DNA from 3 places in the Clostridium isatidis genome. Region 3 is predicted to be linked to each of the others. Evidence: a T-box and tRNA genes for the amino acid it is inferred to sense, from the RefSeq annotation. Region 3 holds a T-box; the other regions hold tRNA genes.
What was found. The T-box of region 3 lies ahead of leuS (leucine--tRNA ligase). A T-box ahead of a tRNA ligase gene usually reads a tRNA of that ligase, here a tRNA-Leu.

Region 1 (14,005 bases), 1.3 Mb from region 3:
TCACATACTGTAGCAATTAAATTTTCACATATTTCCATCATATCATTATAATCTGCAAAAGCTTGATATAATTCTATCATTGTAAATTCTGGGTTGTGTCTTACAGACATTCCTTCATTTCTGAAAGTTCTTCCCATATCATATACTCTTTCCAACCCTGCTACTATAGCTCTCTTTAAGTATAGTTCTGGAGCTATTCTTAAATACATATCTATATCTAAAGCATTATGATGAGTTATAAAAGGTCTTGCTGATGCTCCACCTGCAATTGGAGATAACATTGGTGTTTCAATTTCTATGAAACCTCTATTATCTAAGAACTCTCTTACACTCTTAAGTATTGTTGCTCTCTTTTTGAAAATTTCCTTTACTTCTGGGTTGGAGATCATATCTACTTCTCTTTGTCTATATCTTAAGTCTGGATCTTTTAATCCATGCCACTTTTCTGGTAATGGTTTTAAAGACTTAGAAATTAATTGGAATTCTGCAACTCTTATTGAAACTTCACCTGTTTTAGTTTTAAATACTTCTCCAGTTGCTGCTACCCAATCTCCTAAATCAAAGTTCTTATAAGCTTTTAAGTTTTCTTCTCCAACAACATCTATTTTTAAGAATAATTGAATCTTACCATCTCTATCTTGAATATCAGAAAAAACTACCTTTCCCTGACCTCTTTTAGACATGATTCTACCTGCTACAGTAACAGTCTTTTCTTCTAGTGCTTCAAAATTATCCTTTATTTCTGTAGACATGTGTGTTCTTTCTACTTTGTATACATCAAAAGGATCCTTACCTTGTGCTTGTAATTCTAGTAACTTTTCTCTTCTTAAGGCTTCTTGTTCACTATAGTTAGATTCTAATTCCTCTATATTTATTTCTTCTGTGGACATACCTTCTCCTCCTTATAATATTTTAGTATATTTCTAATATTTTAAACTTATTAGTACCACCTGGCACAATAACTTCAACTTCGTCTCCAATTTTTTTACCTAATAAAGCTGCACCAACTGGTGATTCATTTGATATTTTAAAACTCATAGGATCTGCTTCTGCTGAACCTACTATTGTATATTCTACTTCTTCATCAAACTCATAATCCTTAACCTTTACAGTCTTTCCTATTGCTACTATATCATTTGGTAATTCAGTTTCATCAACTACTTGAGTATTCTTTAACATATTTTCTAGTTGTGCTATTCTACCTTCTGTAAAAGCTTGCTCATTTTTAGCTTCATCATATTCAGAGTTTTCACTTAAATCTCCATACCCTAATGCAACCTTAATTTTTTCTGTAATTTCTTTTCTTTTTACAGTTTTTAAATATTCTAATTCTTGTTCTAATTTCTTAACACCTTCATATGTCATTATAAATTTTTTTGTTTCGCTCATGATTTTCTCCCCTTCAAATTCTCTATAATTTTATAATATTATTTTTATTTGATTAAATCGTTCTAAACATTATAAAACAGCAATTATATATATGTCAACTAAGCTTGTTTTGTTAATATTTATTCAAATTATAATTATTCATTATTAGATATACATATTCTACAATATATTTAATAGTTACAATTATCTATTATTTCTTCTTTATATCTATTTAAAAGATAAATTACTTCATCTTTATTTTCCAGCATATTTACTTCATTTTTTATTTCATTACTATTTGGCATTCCTTTTAAATACCAAGCAATATGTTTTCTCATTTCTCTTAGAGCTTTTGCTTCTCCATTATATTTTATTGCTAAATCATAATGCCTAATACACATATTTATTTTATCTTCATAGCTTATTTCTAAAGATTTTTCACCCTTTAGCTTAAGTTCTATCTGTTTAAAAATCCAAGGATTGCCCATGCTTCCTCTTGCAATCATTATTCCATCACAATTAGTTTTATTTTTTAATTCAAGGGCATCTTCTGCTGTAAATACATCACCATTTCCTATAACGGGAATATCTACAGCTTCTTTAACTTGTGCTATTATACTCCAGTCTGATTTGCCTTCATACATTTGCTGTCTTGTTCTTCCATGAACTGTTATAGCATCTGCACCGGCAGCTTCAAGAATTTTTGCAACCTCTACAGCATTAATATGTTGGTCATCCCAACCCTTTCTTATTTTAACGGTTACAGGCTTTTTAGATACTTTTTTTATGCTTTCTACAATTTTTCCAGCTAAATCTGGATTTTTTAAAAGGGCTGAACCTTCACCATTTTTAGTTATTTTATTTACTGGACAGCCCATATTTATATCTATTAATACTACATCTTCTCTATTATTAAATTCTTTTTCAACAACCTCCGCCATAATTTGGGGATCACTGCCAAATATTTGAGCAGCAACAGGCTTTTCTTCATCAGCAATTCTAAGGAGAGTTTTTGTTTTATCATTATCATAATAGAGGGCCTTTGCACTTACCATTTCAGTATAGACTAATCCACAACCCATTTCCTTACAAAGAACTCTAAAGGCCATATCAGTAACTCCAGCCATAGGTGCTAAAAACACATTGCCTTTTAACTCTATGCTTCCTATTTTCATATTATACTACTCCTTATTTTTTTCGTATATCATCATTAGCCCCTCTAATGTTAAATTAGGATCTACCTTATCTATAATTCTTGTTCCTTTAGCTATTAAGCTAGATAAACCACCAGTAGCTACTACCATTGGTTCATCGCATCCTAGCTCCATCATTTCCTTTTTCATTCTTTTAACAATATACTCCACTTGACCTATGTATCCATATATTATTCCAGCCTGCATACTTGATACAGTATTTTTACATATTATATGTTTAGGTTTTTCTAATTCTATTCTAGGTAATTTGGCTGCTTTTTCAAATAAGGCATCTGATGATATCCTTATACCTGGTGTTATGCATCCTCCAAGATAATTGGCTTCTTTAGTTAAAGAACAAAATGTTGTTGCAGTTCCAAAATCTATAATTATAAGGTCTTTTTTGTATTTATTATGAGCCGCTACAGCATTTACTATCCTATCAGCTCCTACTTCCTTAGGATTATCATATCTTATGTTTATTCCTGTTTTTGTTCCTGGACCTACAATTATTGGTTCAATTTTAAAACTTTTTCTAACCATATTTTCTAAAGAATGCATTATATTTGGAACAACTGATGAAATTATTATCCCTTTAACTTCCTTTGGATTTAAATTATTTTGGGCAAAAAGCTGCATAATTTGAATTGAAAATTCATCAGATGTTTTATTTAAATCTGTAGAAATTCTCCATCCATGAATTTGTTCTTTTTCTTTATATAAACCTAAAACAATATTAGTATTCCCTACATCTATTAGTAAAATCATACAGACACCACCTTAATACAATTAAAAGCAGCCTGAAAAGCTGCCCTTATAAATATACTTCTTATAGTAAATTTAACACTTTAAATTTTAGCAATTAAATATCATTTGTCAAGGGATGAGCAAATATATATTAAAATAACCCAGTAATTTCTCCATCCTCTGTTACATCCATTTTATTTGCTGCAGGGACTTTTGGTAATCCTGGCATAGTCATAACGTCACCATTTAAAGCTACTATAAAACCTGCTCCATTTGATATCTTAACTTCTCTGACTGTAATCTCAAAATCCTTTGGTCTTCCTAATAGCTTAGGGTTATCTGATAATGAGTATTGAGTTTTAGCCATACATATAGGAAGTTTATCTAAATTAAATCTCTCTAAGTCACTTATTTGTTTTTTAGCATTAGCTGTAAGTACAATTCCCTTTGCTCCATATATTTCTTGTGCAATTTTTAATATTTTATTTTCTATTGTATCTTCAACTTCATATAAAAATTTAAAATTGCTTACTTCATTTTCCATAACATCACAAACTGCTTCACCAAGCTCTAAAGCACCTTCGCCACCCTTGCTCCAAACATCACATAAAGCAGCTTTAACTCCAATATTATTACAGAAATTCTTTATAAAATCTATCTCCTCACTACTGTCAGAAGAGAATTTATTAATTGCTACAACTACTGGTACATTGTATTTCTTTATGTTTTCAATTTGTTTTTCTAAATTACAAATCCCTCTTTTTAAGGCTTCTACATTAGAACTAGTTAATTCATCTAAGGAAACTCCTCCATGATGTTTTAATGCTCTTATTGTTGCAACAATTACAACACAATCCGGACTTAAATCTCCATATCTACACTTTATATCTAAAAATTTTTCTGCTCCTAAATCTGCTCCAAAACCTGCTTCTGTTACTACTATATCTCCAAGTTTTAAAGCCATTTTAGTAGCTAAAATAGAATTACATCCGTGAGCAATATTAGCAAAAGGCCCTCCATGAATTATTGCAGGTGTATTTTCTAAAGTTTGAACTAAATTTGGTTTTATAGCATCCTTCATAAGTAATGCCATTGCCCCTTCTACACCTAACTGTCTTGCATAAACAGGGTTTCCATCTAAATCATAAGCAATTAATATATTTCCCATTCTTTCCTTAAGCTCTGATAAACTATTTGATAAACATAGTATTGCCATTATTTCTGAAGCAACTGTTATCATAAAGCCATCTTCTCTAGGAAAACCATTAATCTTACCACCAAGACCAACAACTATATTTCTAAGAGCTCTATCATTCATATCCATAACTCTTTTAAATAAAATTCTCCTTGAATCTATTTTTAATGAGTTTCCTTGGTGAAGATGATTATCTATTGCTGCTGCCAACAAATTATTAGCTGAAGTTATTGCATGCATATCTCCAGTAAAATGTAAGTTTATATCTTCCATTGGAACTACTTGTGAATATCCACCACCAGCAGCTCCTCCTTTTATTCCAAAAACAGGACCTAAAGAAGGCTCTCTTAATGCTATAACTGCATTCTTACCCATTTTGCACAATCCTTGACCAAGACCAACAGTTACTGTTGATTTTCCTTCCCCTGCTGGTGTTGGGTTTATTGCAGTTACTAATACCAATTTCCCATTTTTCTTATCTTTATTCTTTTTTAATATATCTAAAGATAACTTACATTTATATTTTCCATATAACTCAATTTCATCTTCTGTAAGACCTAACTTTTCTGCAATTTTTACTATAGGTTCCATTTTAGCTTCCTGAGCTATTTGAATATCACTCTTCATATAAATCACTCCCACTATTTCAATTAACAGTTAAAAGTTAACAAATCAACTGTACTTGAATATATTATATACCTAATGTCAATTTATATAAATATTTTTAAATTATCTGTTATTATTAAACTAAAATTTTTTAAAATATTTATATAAATTATAATAGCTGTTTTGTAAATTTAATTTACAAAACAGCTATTTTATTTAAAACTTAATTTTCATTGTAAATTCTTTCGAATTCTTCACCTGCAATTTTTTCTTTTTCTAATAGAGCATTAGCCACTGCATGTAACTTATTAATATTTTCTTTTAATATAGTTTCAGCTCTATTATATGCTTCATCAATAAAGTTTTTAACTTCTTTATCAATTAATGATGCAACTTCTTCACTAAAGTTTCTATTCTTTCCTAGGTTTTTACCTAAGAATACTTCATTATTATCTGAGCCATAAGATATAGTACCAAGTTTTTCACTCATACCATAATCCATAACCATAGCTCTTGCAATAGCACTTGCTCTGTCTATATCATTTTTAGCTCCTGTACTTATATCAGATAATATAAGTTTTTCTGCTATTCTACCTCCAAGAAGTCCTGCCATTTCATCTTTTAATCTTGCTTTTGATGTATATGCTCTATCCTCTTCTGGTAGATGCATTGTATATCCACCAGCCATACCTCTTGGAATTATACTTATTTCATGAACTGGATCTGAATGTTCAAGTGATTTCATAACTACCGCATGACCTGCCTCATGATATGCAGTTAATTTTCTATCATGTTCGTTAATAGTTCTGCTCTTCTTTTCAGGTCCTGCTATAACTCTTGTTATAGCTTCTTCAAATTCTTCCATTCCTATTACTTTTTTATTCTTTCTTACTGATAATAAAGCAGCTTCATTAGCTAAGTTTTCTATATCTGCGCCACTAAATCCAGGAATCATCTTCGCTAGTGTCTTTAATTCCACATCTTCTGCTAAAGGTTTCTTTCTTGTGTGAATTCTTAATATTTCTTCTCTTCCTTTAACATCAGGTGTACCAACAACTACTTGCCTATCAAATCTACCAGGCCTTAATAAAGCTGGATCCAGTATGTCTGGCCTGTTTGTTGCAGCTATCATTATGATACCTTCGTTTGTTCCAAAACCATCCATTTCAACTAATAGTTGATTTAAAGTTTGTTCTCTTTCATCATGGCCTCCACCAAGACCTGCTCCTCTTTGTCTACCTACAGCATCTATTTCATCAATAAAGATTAATGCTGGCGAATTCTTCTTAGCTTGATCAAATAAGTCTCTAACTCTTGAAGCTCCAACCCCTACAAACATTTCAACAAAGTCTGATCCTGAAATACTGTAAAAAGGAACCCCAGCTTCTCCGGCTATTGCCCTTGCAAGTAGAGTTTTACCTGTTCCAGGTGGACCTACTAATAAAACACCCTTAGGTATTCTAGCTCCCATATCAGTATATTTTGAAGGCTGCTTCAAGAAATCAACTATTTCTTCTAATTCTTGTTTTTCTTCATCTACTCCAGCTACATCAGCAAATGTAACTTTTTTATCTTCAGGAGACATCATTTTAGCTCTGCTTTTTCCAAAGTTCATAACCCCTCTTCCACTACCCCCGCCTTGGGCTTGTTGAGACATAATATAAAAGAAAATAAAACATAATACCATTAACATTAATGTTGGAATAAGACTAATCCAAAAACTACTATTTGATGGTTGATTAAATTCAACCTTAACATCATCTTTAGGATTTGTAATTATTAATTGTTGTATTAATTCACTTGGTGCATATGTTGTAAATTGCTTATTATCCCTTGTCTTACCCGAAACACTCATTTTATCCTTTTCAACTACTATGCTGTCTATTTCATCATTTATCCATTTTTGTTGAAAATCACTATATACTATTCTATTTGATGCGTTACCACCATTCCATAATAGAGTCGCTGATAGAAAGAGCATCACAATTACAAATATCCATATCGTTGCGCTTGAATATTTTTTCATTCAAGGCCCCCCTTTCTTCTAGTTATTTTTTGTAAATTTTTATTTATATACTTCTTCTTTTAGTACACCTATAAAAGGTAAATTTCTATATTTTTCTGCATAATCTAATCCATATCCAACTATAAATTCATCTGGTACTTCAAACCCCAAATATTCTACATTAATTTCTGTTTTTCTTCTTGCAGGCTTACTTAATAGAGCAGCAATTTTAATACTTTTCGCATTTCTAGCTTTGAGATATCTTTGAAGATAATCTAATGTAACTCCACTATCAACAATATCTTCTACTATTATTATATCTTTGTCATCTATGTTATTATCTAAATCTTTTAGTATTCTTACAATACCAGAAGTTTCAGATGAATTTCCATAACTAGATACTGCCATAAAATCAAGTTCGCATGGTATATTTATATTTTTTATAAGATCAGCAGTAAAAACCACTGAACCTTTTAAAATGCCAACCACCAATAAATTTCTATCCTTATAATCTCTGCTTATTTTACCTCCAAGTTCCTTTATTTTTTCTTTTATTACTTCCTCAGTTAATAAAATTTCTTTTATGTCTTTAAGCATTGCTTTTTTCCTTTCTTCTAAAAGTAATCTTTAAAATTCTACTTGTCTTATTTGTTACCTTAAAACTTTCAGAAACTCTATATCCAACTATCCAGGCAATTTCATCATCAAAAACCACAATAGGTACTTCTTTCCTTTCTTCAGAAGGAATTTTCAAGTTAATAAATATATCCTTTAGTTTTTTGCTGTTCTTCATTCCTAAAGGAATCATCTTATCTCCATTTCTTCTTTGCCTGATTTTTAATTCTTCTTTTATATTATCATAATCGAAATATTTTATTAATACATTATTAGAAAATTCTATATTATTTTTCAAATTGTTAATAATTTTAAACTCTATTAGATACCCATTATATTCTATTGTATTATTCTCCAAATCAATTTTATTAATAATTACTTCATTTTCCTCTTTATTGTTCTCTTTGGATAATACTTTTATTTTATCCTTTAAATAAATATCCCCATATACATTTTCACATATTATGTTATTAGGTAAATATATTCTTTTATTTGTAGTATTCTTAGATAATTCTATAACTTCATATATATGCTTCATTTCAATGTTATTATATTTTTCTGAAAAATTAAACAAGGACTTTCTTATAAGCCTTGTTAAAAGAGCTAAATCTAAAGAAAAAGCATCCTTTAAAATAATTAAATTATCAGGTCTTTTCTCACAGTACTTTGAATAATACCATTCAACTTCCTTATTTAAATAGTCATTATCTATTTGAATAAGTTTGCTCATTCTATTAATTGTTTCTATTATATCATCATTAAAATTTTTCTTCATATATGGAAGTATATCATGCCTTATTTTATTTCTACCGTATATATTTTCTAGATTAGTCTTATCAATTCTAGGATTTAGATCATTTATTCTGCAATATTCTTCAATTTCATCTCTTGAAAGGCATAAAATTGGTCTAATTATCCCGCCTTCTCTCTTTACTCTAATACCGCAAAGCCCTTCCATACCAGATCCCCTCATTAAATTTAATATTACAGTTTCTGCATGGTCATTTAAATTGTGGGCTATTGCAATTTTATTATAACCTTCTTGTTCCTTAATTTTCTCAAAGAAGCTATATCTCTCCTCTCTTCCAGCCATTTCTTCTGAAATACCTTTTTCTTTTGATATTTTATGTATATTTATTCTAGTGGAAAAGAATTCAATATTTAAACTTTCACATAATCTTTTTGAATATTCCTCATCTTCAATAGCTTCATTTCCTCTTAACATATGATTTATATGAGCTGCTCCTAATTCTATTTCTAAATCATTCTTCAAATTATATAGTATATGAAGCAGACAAACAGAATCAGGACCGCCTGATAAGCCTACTAATACCCTATCTCCTTTATTGAGAAGATTATTTTCGATAATAAAATCCTTTACCTTTTTAACCACGGTGAAAACTCCTCAGTATTTTTTGATATATTTATAATAACACAATTGTAATAGTTGTAAACAACTATTACAATTCATAATTCACAATACAAAATTCACAATTTAGGAAATAATTCAGACTTACTGAATTATAAAAATAATATATTAGCTTTTTAGCTAAACTAACTATAATCCTAAATTGTGAATTATAAATTATTATTTCTAGTTTATTAGATGTATTTATGGTTTTACTACAAATACATCTTCTAAATCCAGAAACTTATTAACTTCACTAATTACAAAAATATATTCTCATATTTTCAGCCAATTTAAAAATCACCCTGAATTGTACATTTAAATTATAAATTTTTAATTGGAGCAAGGAACTGTTCCCAACAACCCCTTGTTTTAATAGATCGAATAAATTTTTGATACTAAAACTGTCATATCATCTCTTACTCTTCCATTACTTAGAGAAATTGCCTTATCCAATATATTTCTTGATAACTCTGCTGGATTGCTATCTGAATATTTTAAATATTCTTCTAGCCAATAGTAGCTTCCTAAATTATTTTTATCAACATCTAAAACCCCATCACTTATTGATACAATAATGTCTCCATGTTTAAGTTGTAGCTTTTCTGAATTTGTATCTACAGCATCTAATATTCCAAAAGGAAGGCTATTACATTTTATTACCTTTACCTCATCTCCTCTTTTTATAAAACTAGCTACTCCACCTATTTTTATAAATTCCGTTTCTCCTGTATATAAATCAATTAAGTTTAAATCCATAGTTGTAAATTTTTCATCTTCATTAAATTTCATTGCCATTATTGAATTAACAGTATTGATAGCAGTTTTTTGAGTAAAACCTGCTTCAATAAACTTTTCTATTAGATCAACTGCCAACTTACTTTCAGTTGAAGCTTCTGGTCCAGAACCCATTCCATCACTTATTATAGTTAAATAAGTTCCATCATCATTAGTATTAAAACTATAGCTATCTCCTATAGAACTTTCTCCATCCTTAGATTTAACTGCTGCATAAGAAGTTACATGATATTTAGGAGTTTCTTCAATTATAATTGAACATTCATCTGTATCTGGATCAATTCTACATCCAGATTTAGATATGGAAATTGGAACTTTTACTAAGTTATTTATTATAGGTAATATCTTTTTCGCACAATAATTGCTACCCTCACAATTAGTTAATGTAATTTTTATTTTCATCCTTCCTTTTCTATCTAAATAACAAAATACGTTTTTATACTCTATTCTTGCTTTATTAAATGATTTTTTTAGAATTTTATCTATTTCAGTACATACAGAAACATCTTTTTCAAAATCCCTAATCATATCTCCCATAGTTATAGTCATATTATTTATATGGCTAGCTATAAGCTTTCTTCCTTCTGTTAATCTAGTTCTTAAAGCCTCATTAACAGTATAATTATTTACAATTTCCTGAGCATTCTTCATAAGACTGCTCTTTTTAACACATTTATTATTTAAAACTTGAGGAAAATATATATCATTGCTTTCACAACTGCTTATAAGCTCTGAAAATCCATCAAAAGTATAACGTAAATTTCTATCCCAACATCTTTGTCTTAATTCACAATTATAACAAACTCTGTCGGCTAAACTTTCAACCATTGCAGTTCCTTTGTTGCTTAAAGATAAAATATCATTTTGTCCTAAATTTAATATTGAATTTGATAAGCTTGATAATACTGCTTTCATTGAATTTAATCTATCTAAAAATTCATTCTTTACTTCATTTAAATTGAATTCATTTATAATTTCAACCTTTTTATCTCTATTAAGTTCATTTACAATATTATTTATTATTATTTCTGGTATTAATATAAATAAAATCAGAGCAATTAAAACTTCTATCATTCCTGCTATATTAAAGGAATTAGAATACATGGATATTATAAAATGAACTACTAAATAGCTTAACGATGAAAATATCCTGCCTGTATCCTTAAAAACTCCCATAATAAGTCCACATAAACTATAGGCAGTTATATAAGTTACTATATCACTATTTGTTATTCCTATTATAAAACCCATTGAAATTCCAATAGCTGAACCTAATCCACTTCCTCCAATAAAAGAAAAAAGTGAAATAACCAAAATAGCTACTATACCTCTTAAATAAACACCTAAAATATTAAAATTTCCCACTCCAGTAATTAATAAACATATTAATATTCCTATACTTATTAATTCTTCAGTAGAGAATAAATAATTGCTATCTAGTTCATCTATTGAGCTTAGTGCGTAACTTATAATATATTTAACAGGTATTATACTTATTAATTTTAATAAAGAAAATATTAAGTTAATTTTAATAGGCTGCTTATAAACCACAAAATTAAAAATCAAAAAGGTTGAGAATATTATTAAGAAAGTTATAGCATCTTTTTCCTTAATGCTTATTTGATTGCATATTTCACTATAAATTAATATTATTAATGCTACAACACAATAACCTATAGCTCCTTCTAAAATATTAGATATTGATAAATATCCTATTATTGTTCCAAATAAGGCAAGGATCTTATCCTTTACATTTTCCCTTTTTAAACATATTAAATATGCAATACCAAAGGGTGCTATACCAATATCTTTTGTTATAGATAATAAAACCCTGCTTAATAAAATTCCAACAGTAACCATTATTAAAGATTTAATAATATCTCCCTGAAGCTTAACTTCTCTTTTATTATTTTTATTACTTACTCTTTTATATGTTGATATGTCCACACCATATTGCATACTATTACCTCACCTTCCTTAAAATGTATTTTGATTATAGCATTATGTTAAGGTGAGATATGTCAATATATGGTTATAAAAAAATTTTTCGTAGGACATTTTGTTTTATAATCCCTTAAAGATAGATAAAATTTTAGAATAATTTCTCTCCTAAAGAAGACTAATTATTGTTTTATTTTCTGATAAACATTTATTTTGTCAGTATAAACAATTTAATGATGAAAAAATAAATATAAAAAAAGTCATAAAACTTATTTGAGTTTTATGACTTTGGTGCTGAAGACCGGAATCGAACCGGTACGGTATCGCTACCGCAGGATTTTAAGTCCTGTGCGTCTGCCAGTTCCGCCACTTCAGCGTATATGGTAGCGGAAATAGGACTTGAACCTACGACACCTCGGGTATGAACCGAGTGCTCTAGCCAGCTGAGCTATTCCGCCATTTTTTTGGTTGCGGGGGTAGGACTTGAACCTACGGCCTTCGGGTTATGAGCCCGACGAGCTGCCAACTGCTCCACCCCGCGATATTATAAGTTAAATTCAACTTGGTGCTGAAGACCGGAATCGAACCGGTACGGTATCGCTACCGCAGGATTTTAAGTCCTGTGCGTCTGCCAGTTCCGCCACTTCAGCATATATGGTAGCGGAAATAGGACTTGAACCTACGACACCTCGGGTATGAACCGAGTGCTCTAGCCAGCTGAGCTATTCCGCCACATTTGGTTGCGGGGGTAGGACTTGAACCTACGGCCTTCGGGTTATGAGCCCGACGAGCTGCCAACTGCTCCACCCCGCGATATTTTAAGTTGAATTTAACTTGGTGCTGAAGACCGGAATCGAACCGGTACGGTATCGCTACCGCAGGATTTTAAGTCCTGTGCGTCTGCCAGTTCCGCCACTTCAGCATATTAACTGCGCCTTATCGACGACAAAAATAATTATATATTATGTTCTTATAAGTGTCAACATATTTTTTTAAAAAGTGTTTCACACTTTTTATAATATACAAAGAAAAGTGTTTATTAGGTAAAACTTTAAAAGAAAAATCTTCCCTTATTCTACTTTTCAAATTAAAAAGGGGCTGTCGCACTAATAATTAGTGCACAGTCCCTTTTTGTGCAAAAAAATAAATCCTAGACTCCATGAGTTTAGGATTTATGATAAAATATTTTTATGCACAAAGAAAATATTTTACAAAAGAATTATACATTAAACCAAAAGTTTTATCAATTAAAACTTCCATTAAATATTGATTACATGATACCGGTTAATGATTCAGTGCGATTACTAAGTCAATTTGTAGAGGAGATGGATTTAACAGATTTATATTCGACTTATTCCAAGATAAAGGAAAATCAAGTATCGCCAAGAAAAATGCTGAAAATCATGACTTATGGATATATGAATAAGATTTATTCGTCTCGAGATATTGAAAAGGCATGCCGTAGAGACATTAATTTTATGTTTTTGCTTGAGGGAGCATCCGCTCCGGATCATGCAACATTTGCAAGATTTAGAAGTCTTCATTTTGCTCCATGTTCTGAAAGGATCTTAGCTGAAACAGCTAAATTTCTTTATAAAATTGGTGAGATATCAGGAGATGCTATCTTTATTGATGGCACAAAAATAGAAGCTTATGCAAATAAATATACTTTTGTCTGGAAAAAGGCAGTTACAAAAAACATGGCAAAATTGCTAATTAAAGTGGCCGACCTTGTTAAAGAGTGCGAAGAACTTTATGATATTAAGTTAATCTATAAAAATGAAGTTCAAATGAAACATGTAAAAAAGCTTAGAAAAAAGCTTTATGCACTAAAGAAATCAGAAGGAATAGAATTCGTTCACGGATGTGGGAAAAGAAAAACTGCATTGCAACGATCAATAGAAAAACTTGAAGAATATCTTTCAAAGTTTAAAGAATATACTCAAAAAGTGTACACTTGCGGAGATAGAAACAGTTACTCAAAAACTGATGTTGATGCTACATTTATGAGGATGAAAGAAGATGCTATGAAAAACGGTCAACTTAAGCCAGCTTATAATGTGCAGCATGGTGTAGATTCAGAATATATTACATGGCTTACAGTTGGACCACAACCAACGGATACAACT
Region 2 (5,557 bases), 1.1 Mb from region 3:
AAAGATTTTATTTTTTGGTAAAGACCAGCAAGATTTTATCATATTTATTTCTCTTCTCATATTATCTGCTTCTTCTTTTGTCAGCTTTTTATTCTTTTCTGCATCAGAAATTATTTTTTCTACTCTTATATTAGGTACATTAACAATTAATTTTTCCTTTCCATATATCCACTTATAAAAGGCTTCTTGTAAAAATGAATATTGTATATATCCTAATAAAGTCTTTATATCAGGAAAGTAGCTCCATGTATTATCAATTCCGTTGTTTTTTCCAAAAACTAGGGTATGAATATAAATTGTATCCTTATTTGGTAACGAATCCATAAACATATGACCTCTCAAAGTTTTGTTTTTATCTATCAGTTCTTCCCAATAATCGAAGGAATCGTAATTATGCCTCACTCTATCACCCTTTCTTCATTACCATAATATAATATATTATCTATATTTATATTATATAGTTTATTACACCATGTAACAATCGTTTTCAAGATATTAATAAAAATTTATTTTCTAAATTTTCTTAATATTATTATTTTAACCATAATCCTCTATTTGAATAAAATAAAGGTTTATTTTATAATAATATTAAGGATATATATAAGGGAGGCGTGAATTTGCACCACTGTGAAATTTGTGGATCAAAGGCTGATATTCATCATATAGTTCATAAACATGAAGGTGGTTATGATATTAAACTAAATTATAAATATCTTTGTAATTACCACCATAGAGGAAAACTAGGCCCCCACAACTCTTTAGAAACAGATTTAAAATATAAGCTAGAGCTTCAAGAAAAACTTTTCAGCCTTTTACCAAAAGATTACTATACATTTAAGGAACTTTCTATTATTTTAGAAATACCAAAGTCTACTTTAAAAAAAATAGTTAAAGACCTTAAGATGTATAAAGAAGGCTACTCAAAAATTGAACTAATAACAAAATTAATGGGAGGCAAACTATATTCCAAAAGTATGCTTCAAGAATTAGAATTAGAGCGCCTTTTTCACAATATAAATATTGGTTAATTTAGACTAAACAATTTAAATATTAATATAGATTTGCATAAAAAAGAATTCACATTATAATATGTGAATTCTTCTATTATTAATAGTATTTTATTTTTCAGAAATATTATTCATAATAAAACAATATGTAATTTTATATATAAAAAACTTCTAAAATCTAATTAATTAGACTTTAGAAGTCTTTATTTTGGAGCGAAAGACGGGACTCGAACCCGCAACGTTCACCTTGGCAAGGTGACGCTCTACCATTGAGCCACTTCCGCAAAGTTTATTTAAAACTGGTGCAGATGAAGGGAGTCGAACCCCCACGCCAAAGGCGCTAGATCCTAAGTCTAGTGCGTCTGCCAATTCCGCCACATCTGCATCTACTACATATAATATTATATATAACCTTTTTTAATTTTTCAATATTTTTATTATGACATTTTTCGCAGTTTTAGTAAATTATTTTATTTCTCTTTGTTGACATTGAAACTTTTTATATTTATAATAAAAAATAATACATATAGAAATATATCAACACTATGACGAGGACAGTAGACTATTAATCATTTTGCAGAGAGAGATAAATTTGGTGCAATTATCTTACTTGATTTTAGTTGAAAACCACCTCTGAGTGACTCTAATAAAGTCCGTTTATATCACGTTACGATATCTTAAGCGGCCTATTTTAGGCAATTAAGGGTGGAACCGCGGGAAATTTGAATTTACTACTCTCGTCCCTTTCTATTTATAGAAAGAGACGGGAGTTTTTTATTTTATTAAAATAAATATTTCTACTAAAATAGTTTAACTTATAAGTATCTAGAAACTTACAATCTAAATAGAATTAATTAGAAAGGAAGATAAATATGATTAAGATCACTTTAAAAGATGGATCAGTAAAAGAATTTGAATCAAGTATTTCTGTATTTGATATTGCTAAATCTATAAGTGAAGGTTTAGCAAGAAATGCTTGTTGTGGAATAGTTAATGGAGAAGTAGTTGACTTACGTTTTGTTGTTGAAAAAGATAGCGAAGTTGCTATATGTACTTTTGATTCTCAAGAAGGAAAAGATGCATTAAGACATAGTGTATCTCATGTTTTAGCTTATGCTGTAAAAAGATTATACCCTGAAGCAAAACTAGCAATAGGACCAGCAATAAATGATGGCTTCTACTATGATTTTGACATAGAACCAGCTTTCAACTCTACTCATCTTGAAAAAATAGAAGATGAAATGAGAAAAATAATAAAAGAAAATCCTTCAATTGAAAGATTTGAATTACCAAGAGCTGAAGCTATAAAACTTATGGAGGATGCTAATGAACCTTACAAGGTTGAATTAATAAATGATTTAGCAGAAGATACTGTTATATCCTTCTATAAAATGGGTGACTTTACTGACCTATGTGCTGGGCCTCATTTAATGTCATTAAAACCAGTAAAAGCTATTAAACTTCTTAGAGCTGCTGGTGCTTACTGGAGAGGCGATGAAAAGAACAAAATGCTTTCAAGAATCTATGGTACTGCTTTCTTAAAGAAATCAGACTTAGATGCTCACTTACAAGCTTTAGAGGAAGCAAAACTAAGAGATCATAATAAACTTGGTAGAGAACTTAAATTATTTACTACTGATGAAAAAATCGGTCAAGGACTTCCTTTATTAATGCCAAAGGGAGCTAAAATAATTCAGCTTTTACAAAGATGGGTTGAAGACGAAGAAGAAAAGAGAGGATATTTATTAACTAAAACTCCACTTATGGCTAAGAACGATTTATATAAAGTATCTGGCCACTGGGATCACTATAAAGATGGAATGTTCGTATTAGGAGATGAAGAAAAAGATGACGAAGTAGTTGCTCTTAGACCTATGACATGTCCATTCCAATATACTATTTATAACTCAGAACAACACAGTTATAGAGAATTACCTTTAAGATATGCTGAAACTTCTACTCTTTTCAGGAATGAAGCTTCAGGAGAAATGCATGGTTTAATAAGAGTTAGACAATTTACTTTAGCAGATGGTCATATTGTTTGTACACCTGAACAAGTAGAAGAGGAATTCAAGGGTTGTGTTGAATTAATTGATCATATTATGACAACTTTAGGAATTGCAAATGATATAACTTATAGATTCTCTAAGTGGGATCCAAACAATACTGAAAAGTATATTAACAATCCAGAAGCTTGGGAAAAAACTCAAAATACAATGAGAGAAATATTAAACCACTTAGGAATTAATTATGTTGAAGCTGAAGGTGAAGCTGCTTTCTATGGACCAAAACTTGATATTCAATTTAAAAATGTTCATGGAAAAGAAGATACTATAATAACTATCCAAATTGACTTTGCTTTAGCCGAAAGATTTGATATGACTTATGTTGACAAAGATGGTAACAAGAAGCGTCCATTTATAATCCATAGATCATCAATTGGATGTTATGAAAGAACTTTAGCTATGTTAATTGAAAAGTATAATGGTTCATTCCCAACATGGCTTTCTCCTACTCAAGCTATAGTTCTACCTATTTCTGATAAATATAATGACTATGCAGATGCTATAGTTAAAGAATTTAGAAATGCTGGTATAAGAATTACTGGGGACTATAGAGCTGAAAAAATAGGATATAAAATAAGAGAAGCTAGATTAGAAAGAATTCCTTATATCCTAGTTGTTGGTGAAAAAGAAGCTGCTAGCAATTCAGTTGCTGTAAGAAGCAGAAAGAATGGTGAAGAAGGAGCAGTTGATGTAACTAAACTTAAAAATAGAATTATTTTAGAAATTGCTAATAAAGAAATGTAGAAATTAAAGGATTTGCTTAAGCAAATCCTTTTCTATTTATTATACTTCTATTCATTCTTCTTATACATTTCTCATTAATTAAACTTCCTTAAGAAGTTTGGCAAGCTTGTTTTGAAGAAGCCATACCTTTTTTTGCTTTCTATTATTAGCAACCATTTTATTTTTATTATTAACACTAGCTTCTAAATCCCTAGTAACCTTTTCTTCATATATTTTTAAGGCTTCATTTAATATTTCTAATTCTTCCTTATTAAACAAGTTAACCCCCCCTTATAAAAAGTGCTAAGCACTTATAATTCAATTTTGCTGCAAATTATTATAACAAAGAGGGTTGAAGTTATCAATATAGATTTATATTCCTATAATCTTAAACTGCTTCTAAAGCTTGCTCTACATCCTTAATTATATCTTCAATGTCTTCAATTCCTATTGATATTCTTAATAAGTCTGTTGTTACACCAGCTCCTTCTAATTCCTTTTCTGAAAGCTGACTATGAGTTGTTGTTGCAGGATGTAATATACAACTTCTTGTATCTCCTAAGGTAACTGCTAGGGAAATTAATTTTAATGCCCTTTGAAATCTCTTAGTTCCCTCTATATCAGTATCTAATCCAAAGGTAAGAAGACCGCTTCCCCCGCCATTTAAATATTTTTTAGCTTTTTCATATTCCTTACTTGTTTCTAAATATGGATAGTTAACCCACTTAACTTTTGGATGTTTTTCTAGCCACTTTGCCAAGGATAAAGCATTTTGTGAATGTCTTTCTATTCTTAAATGAAGAGTTTCTAATCCTAAATTTGTTATATACGCATTAAATGGACTTAAACATGCTCCAAAATCTCTTGCTATAGTCACTCTAAGCTTAGTAATATAGGCAGCTTCTTTAAATGCCTCTGTATAAACTAATCCATGATAACTTGGATCTGGTGTTGTAAAATCTTCAAACTTTCCATTACTCCAGTCAAAATTTCCTCCATCTACAACTATTCCCCCAATACTTTGAGCATGTCCATCAGCATATTTTGTTGTTGAATGTATAACAATATTAGCCCCATGTTCAAAGGGATTACAAAGATATGGAGAAGCTACTGTATTATCAACTATAAATGGTACCTTAAGAATTTTTGCAGTTTCTGCAAATTTTTCAAAGTCTAAAATATTTAATTCTGGATTACCGATGGTTTCTCCATATATAGCTTTAGTATTTTCCTTGGCTGCTGATAATATCTCTTCTTTAGAAGCCTCTGGACTCACAAAGGACACTTCAATTCCTAAGTTCTTTAAATGAACTTTAAATAAATTCACTGTTCCACCATATAAACTTGAAGATGCTATAATATGATCTCCTGATTTACATATATTAATTATTGAATAAAGAATAGCTGCCTGCCCTGATGATGTGGCAACTGCCCCAATGCCACCTTGTAATTGGGCAAACCTTTCTTCAAATCCTGCAACTGTTGGGTTAGAAATTCTACTATATAAATGTCCCACAGCTTGCAAACTAAATAAATCCTCTAAATTACTAGGATCATCAAACTTATATGTTACACTTTGATAAATTGGTAACACCCTTGGTTCCCCTGCCTTTGGGCTATACCCTCCTTGAACACATATTGTTCCCTTTTTAAAATTGTTACTCATTTTAATGCCTCCTTTTTATATACTCATTGCTAAATTTATAAATAAAAAAGGTTGCTTCTTAATAAGAAACAACCTATAAATAACAAAATCACTGT
Region 3 (14,005 bases):
TTATTAAATTTGCTAAAGGAAAAGTCGGAGTAGTCGGGTTAGGCTTAGGTTATGTAGTAAATGAATTATTAAAAAAAGATAATATTAAAGAAGTTGTAGTTTATGAAAAAGAAAAAGAAATAATAGAGTTATATAAAAGGAATTTTAATAATAATAATAATAAACTAAGAATAATTTATGGTGATGCTTATAAAGTTAAGAAAGAAAGTTTTGACTTTTTTTATGTAGATATTTATTATTATGAATTGAGTAAAAAAGTAGTAGAAGATTATAAAATTTTTAATAAACTTCATAATATAAAAGAGTATTTCTTTTGGGGGTATGAGCATTTTCTTTTAAGCTGCAGGTATGAAGAAATAGTTTGGGTTTATGTTCCAGAGCTTTGGATGGAAGGAAGTAAATTAATCTTTACTGCATTACAAGAGGAAAGCTTACTTAATTATTATAAAAAATTAGATGAAAATTTAGTAAGTGAGATTTTAGCAGAATTTAAAATAATATTTGATGAAGAAGACTAAAATCGATGGATAATTATCAATGGATAATGGACAATTTAGGAGGAGTTTTAGGTAAACTGAAAATTAAAAAATAAACATAAAAAATACTGCATAAAAATTTATGCAGTATTTTTATTCTTTAACTGTTAATCGTCAATTGTCGATTGTTAATATTGTGCTTTTACTTAACCACAATATTAACTAATCTTCCTTTAATAACTATTACTTTTACAATATTTTTATCTCCAATTGCAGCAACAATATTCTCATTAGCTAAAGCTTCAGCTTTAATTCCTTCTTCATCTAGGTCAGTAGGAACATTTATTTTAGCTTTTATTTTTCCGTTAACTTGAATTGCAATTTCTACTTCATCTTTAATTAAAGCATTAGGATCATATTTTGGCCAAGCCTCATTAAAGATAGAGAAGTCTAAGCCGAATAAATTCCATTGTTCTTCAGTAAAGTGTGGGGCAAATGGTGCAAGAACTTTTAAGAAATCTATGCAAGCTTTTCTTAAGAAGTCTAGATTTTTTACTTCTTTTTGAAGATACTTAGATAAGGCATTTACAAATTCCATCATTCTTGCTATAGCAGTATTAAATTGCATTTTCTCACTATCTTCAGTAACACCCTTTATAGCATTATTTAGCCAGAAGTTTAATTCTTTTTCCTCTTTATCAAAAGTAGTTTTATTATTATTACCACTATTAATTGCTTCTCTTGCTGTTTCTAAATATCTTTCCATTCTATCAACAAATCTTGCTACAGATTTAATACCTTCATCGCTCCAAGCACCGCCATCAACATATTGGAAGCCGAACATCAAATACATTCTAAATACATCTGAACCATATTCTTCAATATAATCATTTGGAGAAATAGTATTTCCCTTTGATTTACTCATTTTTTGACCATCAGGTCCAAGAATTAATCCTTGATGAGTAAGAGATTTAAATGGTTCATCAAAATTTACATAGCCCATATCTCTTAATGCTTTAGTGATAAATCTTGCATATAATAAGTGCATACATGCATGCTCTGGACCACCTACATATTTATCAACTGGAAGAAGGCTATTTATAAGTTCGCTGTCAAAAGCTTTTTCTGAATTCTTATTATCTGGATATCTTAAATAATAGAAAGATGAACAAACAAAAGTATCTAATGTATCAGCATCTCTCTTTGCAGCTTTACCACATTTAGGGCAAGTAGTGTTTATAAAATCATCACATTTAGCTAAAGGTGATTTTCCATCTGGAGTAAATTCTACATTATAAGGAAGCTCAACTGGCAATTGATCTTCTGGTACAGGAACAATTCCGCAGTCATCACAATGAATTACTGGTATTGGTGCTCCCCAATATCTTTGTCTAGAAACTAACCAGTCTCTTAATCTATAATTAACTTTTTTAGAGCCTAGTTCTTGAGAAGCTAGTTTTTGTACTATTTTTTCTTTTGCCTCTTCAGTTGTTAATCCAGTAAATTCAGCAGAATTTACTAAAACACCACTTTCACAGTAAGGTAATTCTGCTTCGCTGCCATCTTTGCTATTGATAACTCTTTCGATAGGTAAATTAAATTTAGTTGCAAAAGCGAAGTCTCTTTCATCATGAGCTGGAACTGCCATAACAGCACCAGTACCATAGGTTGCAAGAACATAATCTCCAACCCAAATAGGAATTTCTTTTCCTGAAATAGGGTTAATAGCATAAGAACCCGTAAATACTCCAGTCTTTTCTCTTGTTAATGATTGTCTTTCTATTTCTGATTGTTTTTTAGCTTGTTCCTTGTATTCTTCAACTTTTGCCTTGTTTTCTTCTGTTGTCAGAAGATCAACTAGTTTATTTTCAGGGGCTAAAACTACATATGTAACACCAAAAAGAGTGTCAACTCTAGTAGTAAATACATTAAATTTTAAATCTGAATCTTTTACTTTAAAAGTAACTTCAGCTCCAGTAGATTTTCCTATCCAATGCTTTTGCATTGAAACAGTTTTTTCAGGCCAATCTAAAGTATCTAGTTTTTCAAGTAATTCGTCAGCGTAATCTGTAATTTTAAAGAACCATTGAGTTAAGTCCTTTTTTGTAACTTCTGTAGAGCATCTTTCACATGTACCATCATGAACTTGTTCATTTGCTAAAACAGTATTACAAGATGGACACCAGTTAACAGGTGCATTTTTTCTATATGCTAATCCTTTTTTATAAAGTTGTAAGAACAACCATTGAGTCCATTTATAATAGTCAGGTCTGCATGTTACAACTTCGTTTTCCCAGTTAAACATTGCACCCATAGCTTTTAATTGATTTTCCATAGTTTCTATATTCTTTTCAGTTGAATCTTTTGGATGAATTCCAGTCTTAATTGCATAGTTTTCAGCTGGAAGACCAAAAGCATCAAAACCCATTGGTTGAAATACATTATATCCTTGCATTCTCTTCATTCTAGCCCAAGAATCAACAGGTCCATAATTAAACCAGTGACCTGCATGTAGTTGGCTGCCAGAAGGATATGAGAACATTTCTAATACATAAAGTTTTTCACCCTTATTATTAGGGTCGAATTTATAAAGATTTGTTTCTTCCCATTTAGCTTGCCATTTTCTATCAATTGATGTTCCATATTTAGCCATAAATTAATCCTCCTACAAAATTATTATATATAAAAAAGCCTTCATCTCAATTAAGAGACGAAGGACGTTCGCGGTACCACTCTTATTAGAAAAAATAAATTTTTCTCACTCGAAATTATAACGGTATTACCGTACTTGCTTTTGACAAGTAAGCTCCTAGGTAAGTTCCTATAATCTAATCACTGTTTCGCAGCAACCAACAGTTCTCTGAAGATTAACATTTATAGTACTACTCCTAATCATAGCGATATAAAATATTATGTTATAATGGAATTAATTATATATTATTAAAAAATATAAGTCAATATAACATAAGAATGTACAATTAGAAAGTTCAATTTAAAGATTAATAGTGATTTTTATTTTCATTTGATATTTAATAATAGATTAAAAGGTGATTATATTCGCATTTTTTAAATATTGTATTAATTTAAAGATTTATGCTAATTATAGTATATAAGATAATTTTAACAGGAGGATGAAATATGGAAGTTAAAGATTTAATGTATATGAAGAACTGGGTTGTTGTAGGAGATGTAAAAAATGAAAATAAATATGCTAATAAAATATTAAAGGCATTAAAAGAAAGGGGCTTTAACGTTTCTGGCATCCATTATGCTGGAGGAGCTTCTATATTTAAGAGTTTAAAGGAAGTTCCATATAATATAGATGTAATCGATCTTTGTATAAATCCAGTTAAGGGCTATGAATACATAAAAGAAGCAAAAGATCTTGGAATTAAACATATATTAATACAACCAGGAGCAGAAAGTGAAGCAATATTAAACTACTGTAAGGAAAATCACATAGAAGTTTTTCAAGATTGTGCATTAGTTCAACTTAGAAAGATAGAAGAAGGGAAAGCAGAGAGATAACAAGTAAAAGGTAAGAAGTAATAGCTAATAGGAGAAGGGCGATTATCAATTAATGATTAATAACTTAGCTAACTTTTCATTAAATTGAAAATTAGAAAAACTGCTGAAAATTTCAGCAGTTTTTTATTCTTATAATTCATTTTGCCTAAATATTTCTTTAATTATGTGCTTTAAGTTGTGAGCTTTCTCAAATTCTCTTATGAATTTGAGATAAATACCATGATATCAAAACAGTTAAAGCGTAATCGTATATTAAAAAAGCAGCTTGCCCAAGAATAAATAGTGCATACAGAGGAAGATTATTTTCATTTATGTTAATAAATTCATTTAAGAAAAAATATGATATAAGTAAGATTATATTAAAAAATATTAATTTTAATATTACTTCTAAATAGAATTTATTTAGTTTTTCAATGTAGTGCTTAATTATGCCGTATATTCCAAAGAAGATAAAGTAGAAAAGTACTATATCTTTTGGTAAAAGTAAAAAGCCTAAAATTGAAGAGCCTATATATACAAGAAAAGCACCTTTTAAAGAACCTCTAATGATTGCAATAGGTACGAGCAAAGAGCTTATAGTAAGGAAAGTGAGAGTACTTATAGGCATAATATTATTTAAGAATAAAATAATAATAGTAAGTGCTATTAGTATAGCATTCAAAGTAAGTTCTTTTGCTTTCATAATATTTCCACCACCTTAATAATTAGCAGCAGCTTATTAGGTCTCCACCCATACATTCACATATAGAATCTAAGCACCAAAGATTTATACACATATCACAAGCATCAGAATTATTTATTCCTGTAGTTCTATAATAGTTATTTGAATAACTTCTAGTTCTTTGATATAAAGAATTTAAAGTCTGTCTATATTCAAAATTATTTGGTTCCATATTAACTGCTGTTTGAATGTAATTAAGACCTTGATCAAATCTACCCATGTTAGTCAATAAAACACCATATAAAAAATTCCATTCTGCATTCCTATTAGAGATACTATTTAATTTTGCTTCGGCTGCAGCATAATTGCCCATTTGCATATATCTTCTTATTTCATTGAAATCATAGTTGTTATTATTGCTGCTATAATTACTATAGTTATTAGAGTTATAATTATTATAACTATGAGAACTGTTTCCTGAATTTTTAGTTAATTGATCATAGGCAGCATTTATTTCTCTCATTTTTTCTTCAGCTAGATTTCTTAAAGGATTATCACCATATTGATCTGGATGATATTGTTTAATTAATTTTTTATAAGCGGCCTTTATTTCTTCTTGACTTGCTCCAGGTTTAAGACCTAATACTTCATATGGATTCATTATTTTTCCTCCCTTTATTTTCGCATGGTTTACTTGTCACCATAATATATTTATCCATCATTCCTAGTTCTAAGATATTTTTTAATATATCTATATTTCTCTTTAGTGGAAGTTTTAATAGCATTTCATTAGAATTATATGCACAATTTAAAATTGTAAATTCTAATCTATCTTTTATTGAAGTAAGTAAATCTTCATAAGATTTATTATCTTTATTGAATAAAAAGTTAATTGGATTGAATTTATTATTTTCTATATCATTTTTTAAATCGTCTACAGCATCTATAAGGTATATCCATTTACCAAGAGTGTATCCAAGGTTATAAAGATTATTCCTCAAAATCTCACTATCATCTATAAGAGGATAGGGATATTCCTTTAATATATTTCCAACAATATTACTAAAAGGATGTGAGATTTCATCTATATTAGAAAAATTTTTATTTTTTTCAAAGTTTGCTAATTCATTTAAATTTTTTTCTATTATGCTAGATATCTTTCTGAGTGATTTATTTATTTTTTTTTCATAGGGATTTAAAATTTTTTCTATTATTTTACTTTTTAATTTATTGTCATCTTGAACATCATCTTTAACTTTAAAGTAATAAAGAGAAAGATTCATTGCAGCTGCATAATCTATTGCATCATTATTTACGATTATAGGCTTCTTTTCCAAGGGATGTGGAAGACAGCGCTTTATTTCAATTGAAGCTTCTTTTTCTGATATTGAATCAAGTAATACTGCAAGAAAAGCCATATCATAATTTAATGTTAACCTAGGTAAATTACCTATATTTTTTTTAAAACTCATACATAATCCACAGTAATAACTTCTGAATTTTACATAATCTTTTATTTTTAGTTCACTTTTTAATGGAGTTACATATCCAAACAATAAAAACACTCCTTAATTTTGTTTAATCTAATTATACAAAATTTAATTTTTATTCACAATAAATAGAATGTTAATTTTATATATATTTAAGGTTATAGAAAACTAATTGATAAAGGAAATAATATTGTTGTAAAATAAAAAAATATAAATAATAGTAAATTTATTTGCAAATAATAAAAAAGTCGGGGGCGGTGAAATGTTTGGTACAATAATAAATTCCTTAGTTATTATTATAGGATCAATTATAGGGCTAATAATAAAGGGCAGAATAAGTGATAAAATAAGAGCAAATATAATGAATGGTTTAGGTTTGTGTACTCTATATATTGGTATATCAGGGGCATTAGAAGGTGAAAATACATTAATAATGATAATTTCCATTGCATTAGGAGCATTAATAGGAGAGTTAATTGATATTGATAGTAAACTTAATAATTTAGGAAAAACTATTGAAAAGAAAGTCAATAAAGGCAACAATAGTATTTCAATTTCAGAGGGCTTTGTAACTGCGACTTTATTATTTTGCGTTGGAGCTATGGCTATTGTTGGTGCATTAGAAAGTGGATTGAATAATGACAATAGCACTCTTTATGCAAAATCAATTTTAGATGGAGTTAGTTCAATTATTTTTTCTTCAAGTTTAGGGATTGGAGTTATGTTATCTTCAATAAGTGTTTTTATTTATCAGGGAATAATAGCTTTTGGAGCAACTTTATTGTCTAGAATATTAAGTGATGCTGCTATCAATAATATGACAGCTGTTGGAAGTTTACTTATTGTAGGTTTAGCTTTTAATATTCTTAACATAACTAAAATTAAAATCTCTAATTTACTGCCAGCTATGTTGATAGCAGTTACTTTAAGTTTGTTATAAAATTTATTTAAGTTGTATATTCTATATAAAGTAGAGTACACAACTTAAATAAATATTAAAAATATACATGAATTATCCGTTCTATTTGAGTTTCTATTGTTAGTTTGAAAAGGTTTAATAAAATTTAAAAAAGCAAGAATGGTGTAATTAAATGTCGAAGAAAGCTTATATTCACGAATTTTTTTATTGTATTTAAAATGTATATATTGTATAATCTCAATAGAAATTCGATATGGACGAATTTAACAAATTAATATACATATAGTCTAAGGAGGATTATTTTATGAAGAAAAGAGCAATAGCTTTAGCACTATCAGCACTAATGATTACTGGGCTAGTAGGATGTGGAAATACTTCTACTAAAGAAGGTTCAGAAAACGCAGATCTTAAAGTAGGAATGGTTACTGATGCAGGAACTATCGATGATAAATCTTTTAACCAAGGAACTTGGGAAGGTATTTTAAGAGCTGGAGAAGAATTTGGAGTTGAAACAAGTTACTTAAAACCAGCAGGTACTACTGAAGCAGACTATTCAAAAGAAATCACAAATCTTTATGATACAGGATATAAGTTTATAGTTACTCCTGGATTTAAGTTTGAAACTGCTATATATAATGCTCAAAAGAAATATGAAGATGCTAAGTTTGTAATTATTGATGGAGCTCCTCATAGCGGAGATAATAATTATGATTTATCAGACAACACAATTGCTATCTTCTTTGCTGAAGAACAAGCTGGTTTCTTAGCAGGAGTTGCAGCAGCAGCAGAATTAAAAGAGGGAGACTTAGGATTTATAGGTGGTATGGAAATACCAGCAGTTCAAAAGTTCAACTGGGGCTTCCAACAAGGGGTAGCTTATGCTAATGAAAATTTAGGAACAAAGATGACTATTAAAGCTGAAAATGTAGTATATCAAGGATCATTTGATAACTCAGCAGCAGGACAACAACTAGCAGCAACTATGTATGACAATGGAGTAAAAGCTATATTTGCAGCAGCAGGTGGAGTTGGTGTTGGAGCTATAAATGAAGCTAAACAAAGAGTTCAAAAGGGTCAAGAAGTTTGGATGATTGGTGTTGACGTTGACCAATATGCAGATGGTATTTATGATGAAGCTGCAAAAAAATCAGTAATATTAACTTCTGCCATGAAGAAGATTGATATTGCTACTTTTGATATGATTAAAGATGAATTAAATGAAGAATTCAAAGGTGGTCAAATATTAAGATTTGATGCATCAAATGATGGTGTTGGTCTTCCAGAAGAAAATCCAAACTTATCAGAAGATACAGTTTCAAAGGTTAAAGAAGTATTTGAAAAGATTAAGAGTGGAGATATTAAAGTAAGTGCTGAACAAGGTAATTTAATAAAGTAGATAGTTAAAGATAATTAAATTTATGTGAAAAAGGCGGATAATCCGTCTTTTTCTTCTATTATTGGAGAATTTCATTTATTTAACAACCCAAACAAAAAAAGGCATAGTTAATGCTTTTAAAGTAGTAAAATGAGGGAGGATATTTAATGAGTTATGTAGTAGAAATGCTAAATATACGAAAAGAGTTTCCAGGAATTGTAGCAAATGATAATATTACTTTACAACTTAAAAAGGGAGAAATTCACGCTCTTTTAGGAGAAAATGGTGCAGGTAAATCTACATTAATGGGAATGCTGTTTGGAATGTATTTGCCAGACAAGGGAACTATAAAGGTAAAAGGAAAAGAAGTTAAAATTTCTAATCCTAATATTGCCAATGATTTAGGAATAGGTATGGTTCATCAACATTTTAAATTAGTTGAAAATTTTACAGTAACAGAAAATATTATCTTAGGTAGTGAACCTAAGAAGTTTTTAACTGTTGATATAAAGAAAGCTGCTAACAGAATAGCTGAATTATCAAAAACTTATGGATTAAACGTTGATCCATATGCAAAAATTGAAGACATTTCAGTTGGTATGCAGCAACGTGTTGAAATTTTAAAAATGCTATATAGAAATGCTGAGGTATTAATATTTGACGAGCCTACAGCCGTTTTAACTCCACAAGAAATACAAGATCTAATTCAAATTATGAAAAGCCTTATAAAAGAAGGCAAATCTATTATTTTAATTACTCATAAATTAAAGGAAATAAAAGCTGCTGCTGATAGATGTACAGTAATAAGAAGAGGTAAATATATTGGAACAGTAGATGTTAAGTCAACTACTGAAGCAGAAATGGCAAAAATGATGGTTGGAAGGCAAGTATCTTTCAAAGTAGAAAAGCAAGAAGCAAAGCCAAAGGAAGAAGTACTTAAGGTTGAAAACTTATCAGTTAAAAATAATAAAAAAGTTCTTGGCTTAAAAAACTTTTCGTTATCAGTTAGAAAAGGTGAGATAGTTGGTATAGCTGGAGTTGAAGGAAATGGTCAAACTGAACTAGTAGAAGCTATAACAGGTATGAGGCCAGTTGAAGAAGGAAAAATAGTTTTTAATGGAAAGGATATAACAAATTCTTCGATTAGAGAAAGAATAGATTTAGGAATTGCTCATATACCAGAAGATAGACATAAGAGAGGATTAATTTTAGATTATACAATAGAAGATAATATGGTTCTTAAAGCATATAAAAATAAGCCTTTTTCAAAAAATGGACTTATAAATAGAGAAAAAATAACAATGCATGCAAATGATATAATAGAAAATTTTGATGTTAGATCAGGTGAAGGCGGAAAATCTATAGCAAGATCCTTATCAGGAGGTAACCAACAAAAGGCTATTATTGGACGTGAAGTTGTTTCAGATCCAGACCTTTTAATAGCAGTACAGCCAACAAGAGGATTAGATGTAGGATCAATAGAGTATATACATAAAAGACTTGTTGAACAAAGAGATAATGGAAAAGCAGTTCTTTTAGTATCCTTAGAATTAGACGAAATTTTAAATGTTTCTGATAGAATTGCAGTAGTTAATAATGGAGAGTTAATAGGAATAATTGATGCTAAAGAAGCAGATGAAAATAAAGTTGGTCTGATGATGGCAGGTATAAAGAGAGGTGAAAATTAATGGGTAGAAATCAATTTTTAAAATCAATTTTAGCCATAATACTTGGAATGATAGCAGGAGCAATATTAATGGCCATTATGTCCTTTAATCCATTTGAAGGATATTTATACCTGTTTAAAGGTGGACTTATGAATATGGAGAGAATAGGTAACACAATTGCTACAGCTACTCCATTAGTGTTAACAGGACTTTCAGTAGCCTTTGCATTTAAAACTGGTTTGTTTAACATTGGTACACCTGGACAAATGCTGGCAGGAGGTTTTACAGCAATAGCTGTCGGATTAACTTTTGATTTACCAAAAATTATTCTTGTACCTATGATAGTTATACTTGGTACTTTAGCTGGAGCATTATGGGGAGCGGTTCCAGGCCTGTTAAAAGCAAGGTTTAACGTAAACGAAGTTGTTTCTGCCATTATGATGAACTGGATTGCTTACTGGTCAGTATATTATCTAATTCCGTCTTACTTTAAGGGAGATTTCTTAGAAACAGAATCTAAGATGCTTCCAGAAGCTGCAACTTTAAGAGTTTCGTGGCTTACAAACCTATTTGATAATTCCTTCATTAATTTAGGAATTTTCTTAGCTTTAATTGCAGTTGCAGCTGTATGGTTTATCTTAAATAAAACAGTGCTTGGATATGAGCTTAAAGCTGTTGGATTTAACAGATTTGGAGCAGAATATGCAGGTATGCCGGTTAACAGAAATATAATGATATCTATGGCAATAGCTGGTGCATTATCTGGTTTAGCTGGAGTTATTCAATATACAGGAAATTCAAATATAATGCAGATTGGTGTTATGCCAAGTCAAGGCTTTGATGGTATTGCAGTTGCATTATTAGGAGCAAGCAGCCCTATTGGGGTATTCTTCTCAGGATTATTCTTTGGTCTTCTTTATGTAGGCAGGGGATTTATGAATGCAGCAGTAAAGGTACCGCCAGAACTTGCTGATACAATAATGGCAACTATAATATACTTTGCAGCAACAAGTATGATAATGGATAAATTAATAAATAAAGTTTTTAAAAAGAAAAATGAAAATAAAAAGAAAAATGGAACTCAAACTCCTGGAAGGATGGTGGAAAAATAATGTGGACAATAATAGAGAAAATTTTTCCATATGCGATAGCCTATACAGTTCCAATGCTATTAACAGCTCTTGGAGCTCTTTATAGTGAAAGAAGTGGAATTATTAATATAGGACTAGATGGATTAATGATAATTGGATCATTTGCAGGAGCTATTACAGCTTCAAAATTACAGGCTAATGGTGTACCTGGAGCCCTTTGGATAGGATTATTGGCAGCATTCTTAGCTGGCGTTCTCTTCTCAATATTACATGCTTTTGCAAGTATAAACTTAAATGCAGATCAAACAATAAGTGGTACTGCTATTAATATGATGGCTGGTGCATTAACAGTATTCTTAGCCAGAAACATTACTGGAAGTGGTAATATTAGAGTTACAAATGGATTTCTTCCTACAGATGTTCCTGTATTATCTAAGCTTCCAATTATCGGACCACTATTTTTTGAAAGAGCATATCCAACAACATGGCTTGCAATAATAATTTTAGCTCTTAGCGTATTTTTATTATATAAAACTGCTTTTGGATTAAGATTAAGAGCTTGTGGTGAACACCCTGAAGCTGTAGCGGCAGCAGGTGTAAATGTATATAAAATGAGATATTTTGGAGTTCTTGCTTCTGGAGGCTTAGCAGCTTTAGGAGGAGCAACTATGCTATTAACATATTCAGGAGAGTTTAATGGTAATGTAGCAGGTCTTGGTTTCTTATCATTGGCTGCCTTAATATTTGGTCAATGGAGACCGTTAGGTATTTTAGGAGCAACTTTCTTCTTTGGATTTGCTTCAACAATAGCCAATGTATCACAAGCTATACCAGCTTTATCAGAAATACCAGGTATATTATTAAAAACTTTCCCATACATTGTTACTTTAATAGCTTTAGTATTTTTCTCTAAATCTTCTCGTGCGCCAAAAGCTGAAGGCCAACCTTTTGATCCGGGAAAAAGATAATAATAAAAAAATGAATAATATTTTTTAAAATGATAATAATAAAATTATAAATTCAAAAAAATAAAAAGATTGACAGAAAATTAATAAAATGTTAAGATAATTATCAGGAAAGAAGAAACAGCCGTTTCTCACCTTACGGCAAAGCTTAGTAGGGTAATTGTTATTGTATTAATTACTAGTTAATAACTAGTTTTTTATAAGCAAAGAGGGCGGCAAATACGCCCTTTTTTGTTATGTTTTTATTTAAAATTTTTGGAGGTGACTTAATATAAGTAAAAATTTTACTTGTAACGAAGCTATTAAAGTAAAGGAAGTTAGGTTAATTGATTCAGAAGGTAATCAAATAGGCATAATTCCTACAAGAGAAGCACAAAATATGGCAGATGAGGCAGAACTAGATTTAGTTATGATCTCACCAAATGCTAACCCACCAGTTTGTAAGATTATGGACTTGGGTAAATATATCTATGAGCAAACTAAAAAAGAAAAAGAAGCAAAGAAAAAGCAAAAAGTAGTTGATGTTAAAGAAATAAGATTTGGACTTTCTATTGAAGAAAATGATATTGCTATAAAAGCAAAAAAAGCTAGAAAGTTCCTACAAGATGGGGATAAAGTAAAGGTAACTGTAAGATTTAAAGGTAGAGAAGTTCAATTAAGTCATATGGCAAATAAAATACTTGATAACTTTGTGAGTAAATTAGAAGATGTTTGTGTAATTGAAAAACCAGCAAAGCATGAAGGTAAAAATATGATAATGGTACTTGCCCCTAAAAAAGCATAACTAGAGAGGAGATTTATTATTATGCCAAAAATGAAAACTCATAAAGGAGCAGCAAAAAGATTTAAAAAGACTGGTACTGGAAAATTAAAAAGAGCTAAGGCTTTTAAAAGTCATATATTAACTAAGAAAAGTGCTAAGAGAAAGAGAAACTTAAGAAAAACTGCTTATGTTTCAACTACTCAAGAAAAAGCAATGAAGAAATTATTACCATACCTTTAATATGAAAGGTTTTTAGGAGGATTAAACATGGCTAGAGTTAAGAGAGCAGTAAACGCTCGTAAGAATCATAAAAAAGTATTAAAGCTTGCTAAAGGATATTATGGTGGTAAAAGCAGATTATTTAAAACTGCAAATGAAACTGTAATTAGAGCTTTAAGAAATGCATATGTTGGAAGAAGATTAAAGAAGAGAGATTTTAGAAGATTATGGATAGCTAGAATTAATGCCGCTTCAAGAATGAATGGGCTTTCATATTCAAAATTTATTAATGGAATAAAGTTAGCTGGAATAGATATGAACAGAAAAATGTTATCAGAAATAGCTATAAATGATCCAAAAGCATTTGCTGATTTAGTAGAATTAGCAAAGAAATCACTTAATGCTTAATTAGATTTGCTAAAGGCTGTTACAAACTTAGATTTGTAGCGGCTTTTTTTTATTAACCAATTTACTTATGAATTAATAAAATAATAGTTAGAAGAAGTATGTTAATTAAGAGGGGCTTATGAAAATAGGTTTAGTATTAGCTGGCGGTGGAGGAAAAGGTGCTTATGAACTTGGAGTATGGAAGGCATTAGTATATTTGGGGTTAGATAAATATATTAATTATTTTTCAGGGACTTCAATTGGAGCCTTCAATGCTGCTTTATTTGCTCAGGGGGATACAGAAATAGCTGAGTATATATGGAATAATATAACTATTGATACAATTGTACCCTATAGTAAGTTTGAATTATTTACAAGGGGAGTAGGCTTATTTATAGGTGGAAAGAATTTAGCAATATCAAAGAAATATATTACTCAAAAAATGAATGAAAAGAGTGCCTCTA

Region 1: it has a tRNA-Leu gene. The T-box ahead of leuS (leucine--tRNA ligase) is inferred to sense a tRNA for this amino acid. The anticodon was not compared.
Region 2: it has a tRNA-Leu gene. The T-box ahead of leuS (leucine--tRNA ligase) is inferred to sense a tRNA for this amino acid. The anticodon was not compared.

Annotation. Positions count from the first base shown of each region.
Region 1 covers NZ_CP016786.1:177,527-191,531, reverse strand. Annotated here, with positions in the region: gene lysS (lysine--tRNA ligase) at 1-890, opposite strand, end outside; gene greA (transcription elongation factor GreA) at 913-1,389, opposite strand; gene dusB (tRNA dihydrouridine synthase DusB) at 1,560-2,543, opposite strand; gene BEN51_RS00880 (type III pantothenate kinase) at 2,550-3,329, opposite strand; gene BEN51_RS00875 (formate--tetrahydrofolate ligase) at 3,460-5,130, opposite strand; gene ftsH (ATP-dependent zinc metalloprotease FtsH) at 5,333-7,135, opposite strand; gene hpt (hypoxanthine phosphoribosyltransferase) at 7,175-7,711, opposite strand; gene tilS (tRNA lysidine(34) synthetase TilS) at 7,704-9,122, opposite strand; gene spoIIE (stage II sporulation protein E) at 9,510-11,894, opposite strand; tRNA gene BEN51_RS00850 (tRNA-Leu) at 12,166-12,252, opposite strand; tRNA gene BEN51_RS00845 (tRNA-Met) at 12,258-12,334, opposite strand; tRNA gene BEN51_RS00840 (tRNA-Met) at 12,342-12,417, opposite strand; tRNA gene BEN51_RS00835 (tRNA-Leu) at 12,440-12,526, opposite strand; tRNA gene BEN51_RS00830 (tRNA-Met) at 12,532-12,608, opposite strand; tRNA gene BEN51_RS00825 (tRNA-Met) at 12,614-12,689, opposite strand; tRNA gene BEN51_RS00820 (tRNA-Leu) at 12,712-12,798, opposite strand; gene BEN51_RS00815 (IS1182 family transposase) at 13,067-14,005, shown strand, end outside.
Region 2 covers NZ_CP016786.1:346,273-351,829, reverse strand. Annotated here, with positions in the region: gene BEN51_RS01770 (hypothetical protein) at 1-402, opposite strand, end outside; gene BEN51_RS01765 (HNH endonuclease signature motif containing protein) at 618-1,028, shown strand; tRNA gene BEN51_RS01760 (tRNA-Gly) at 1,217-1,291, opposite strand; tRNA gene BEN51_RS01755 (tRNA-Leu) at 1,308-1,391, opposite strand; T-box leader at 1,544-1,755, shown strand; gene thrS (threonine--tRNA ligase) at 1,880-3,817, shown strand; gene BEN51_RS01745 (hypothetical protein) at 3,896-4,075, opposite strand; gene BEN51_RS01740 (O-acetylhomoserine aminocarboxypropyltransferase/cysteine synthase family protein) at 4,185-5,462, opposite strand.
Region 3 covers NZ_CP016786.1:1,436,249-1,450,253, reverse strand. Annotated here, with positions in the region: gene BEN51_RS06930 (methyltransferase) at 1-518, shown strand, start outside; gene leuS (leucine--tRNA ligase) at 679-3,129, opposite strand; T-box leader at 3,180-3,381, opposite strand; gene BEN51_RS06920 (CoA-binding protein) at 3,615-4,004, shown strand; gene BEN51_RS06915 (hypothetical protein) at 4,192-4,686, opposite strand; gene BEN51_RS06910 (J domain-containing protein) at 4,709-5,326, opposite strand; gene BEN51_RS06905 (DUF5685 family protein) at 5,313-6,221, opposite strand; gene BEN51_RS06900 (DUF554 domain-containing protein) at 6,418-7,095, shown strand; gene BEN51_RS06895 (BMP family lipoprotein) at 7,379-8,470, shown strand; gene BEN51_RS06890 (ABC transporter ATP-binding protein) at 8,617-10,137, shown strand; gene BEN51_RS06885 (ABC transporter permease) at 10,137-11,228, shown strand; gene BEN51_RS06880 (ABC transporter permease) at 11,228-12,175, shown strand; gene infC (translation initiation factor IF-3) at 12,444-12,956, shown strand; gene rpmI (50S ribosomal protein L35) at 12,978-13,175, shown strand; gene rplT (50S ribosomal protein L20) at 13,203-13,562, shown strand; gene BEN51_RS06860 (patatin-like phospholipase family protein) at 13,681-14,005, shown strand, end outside.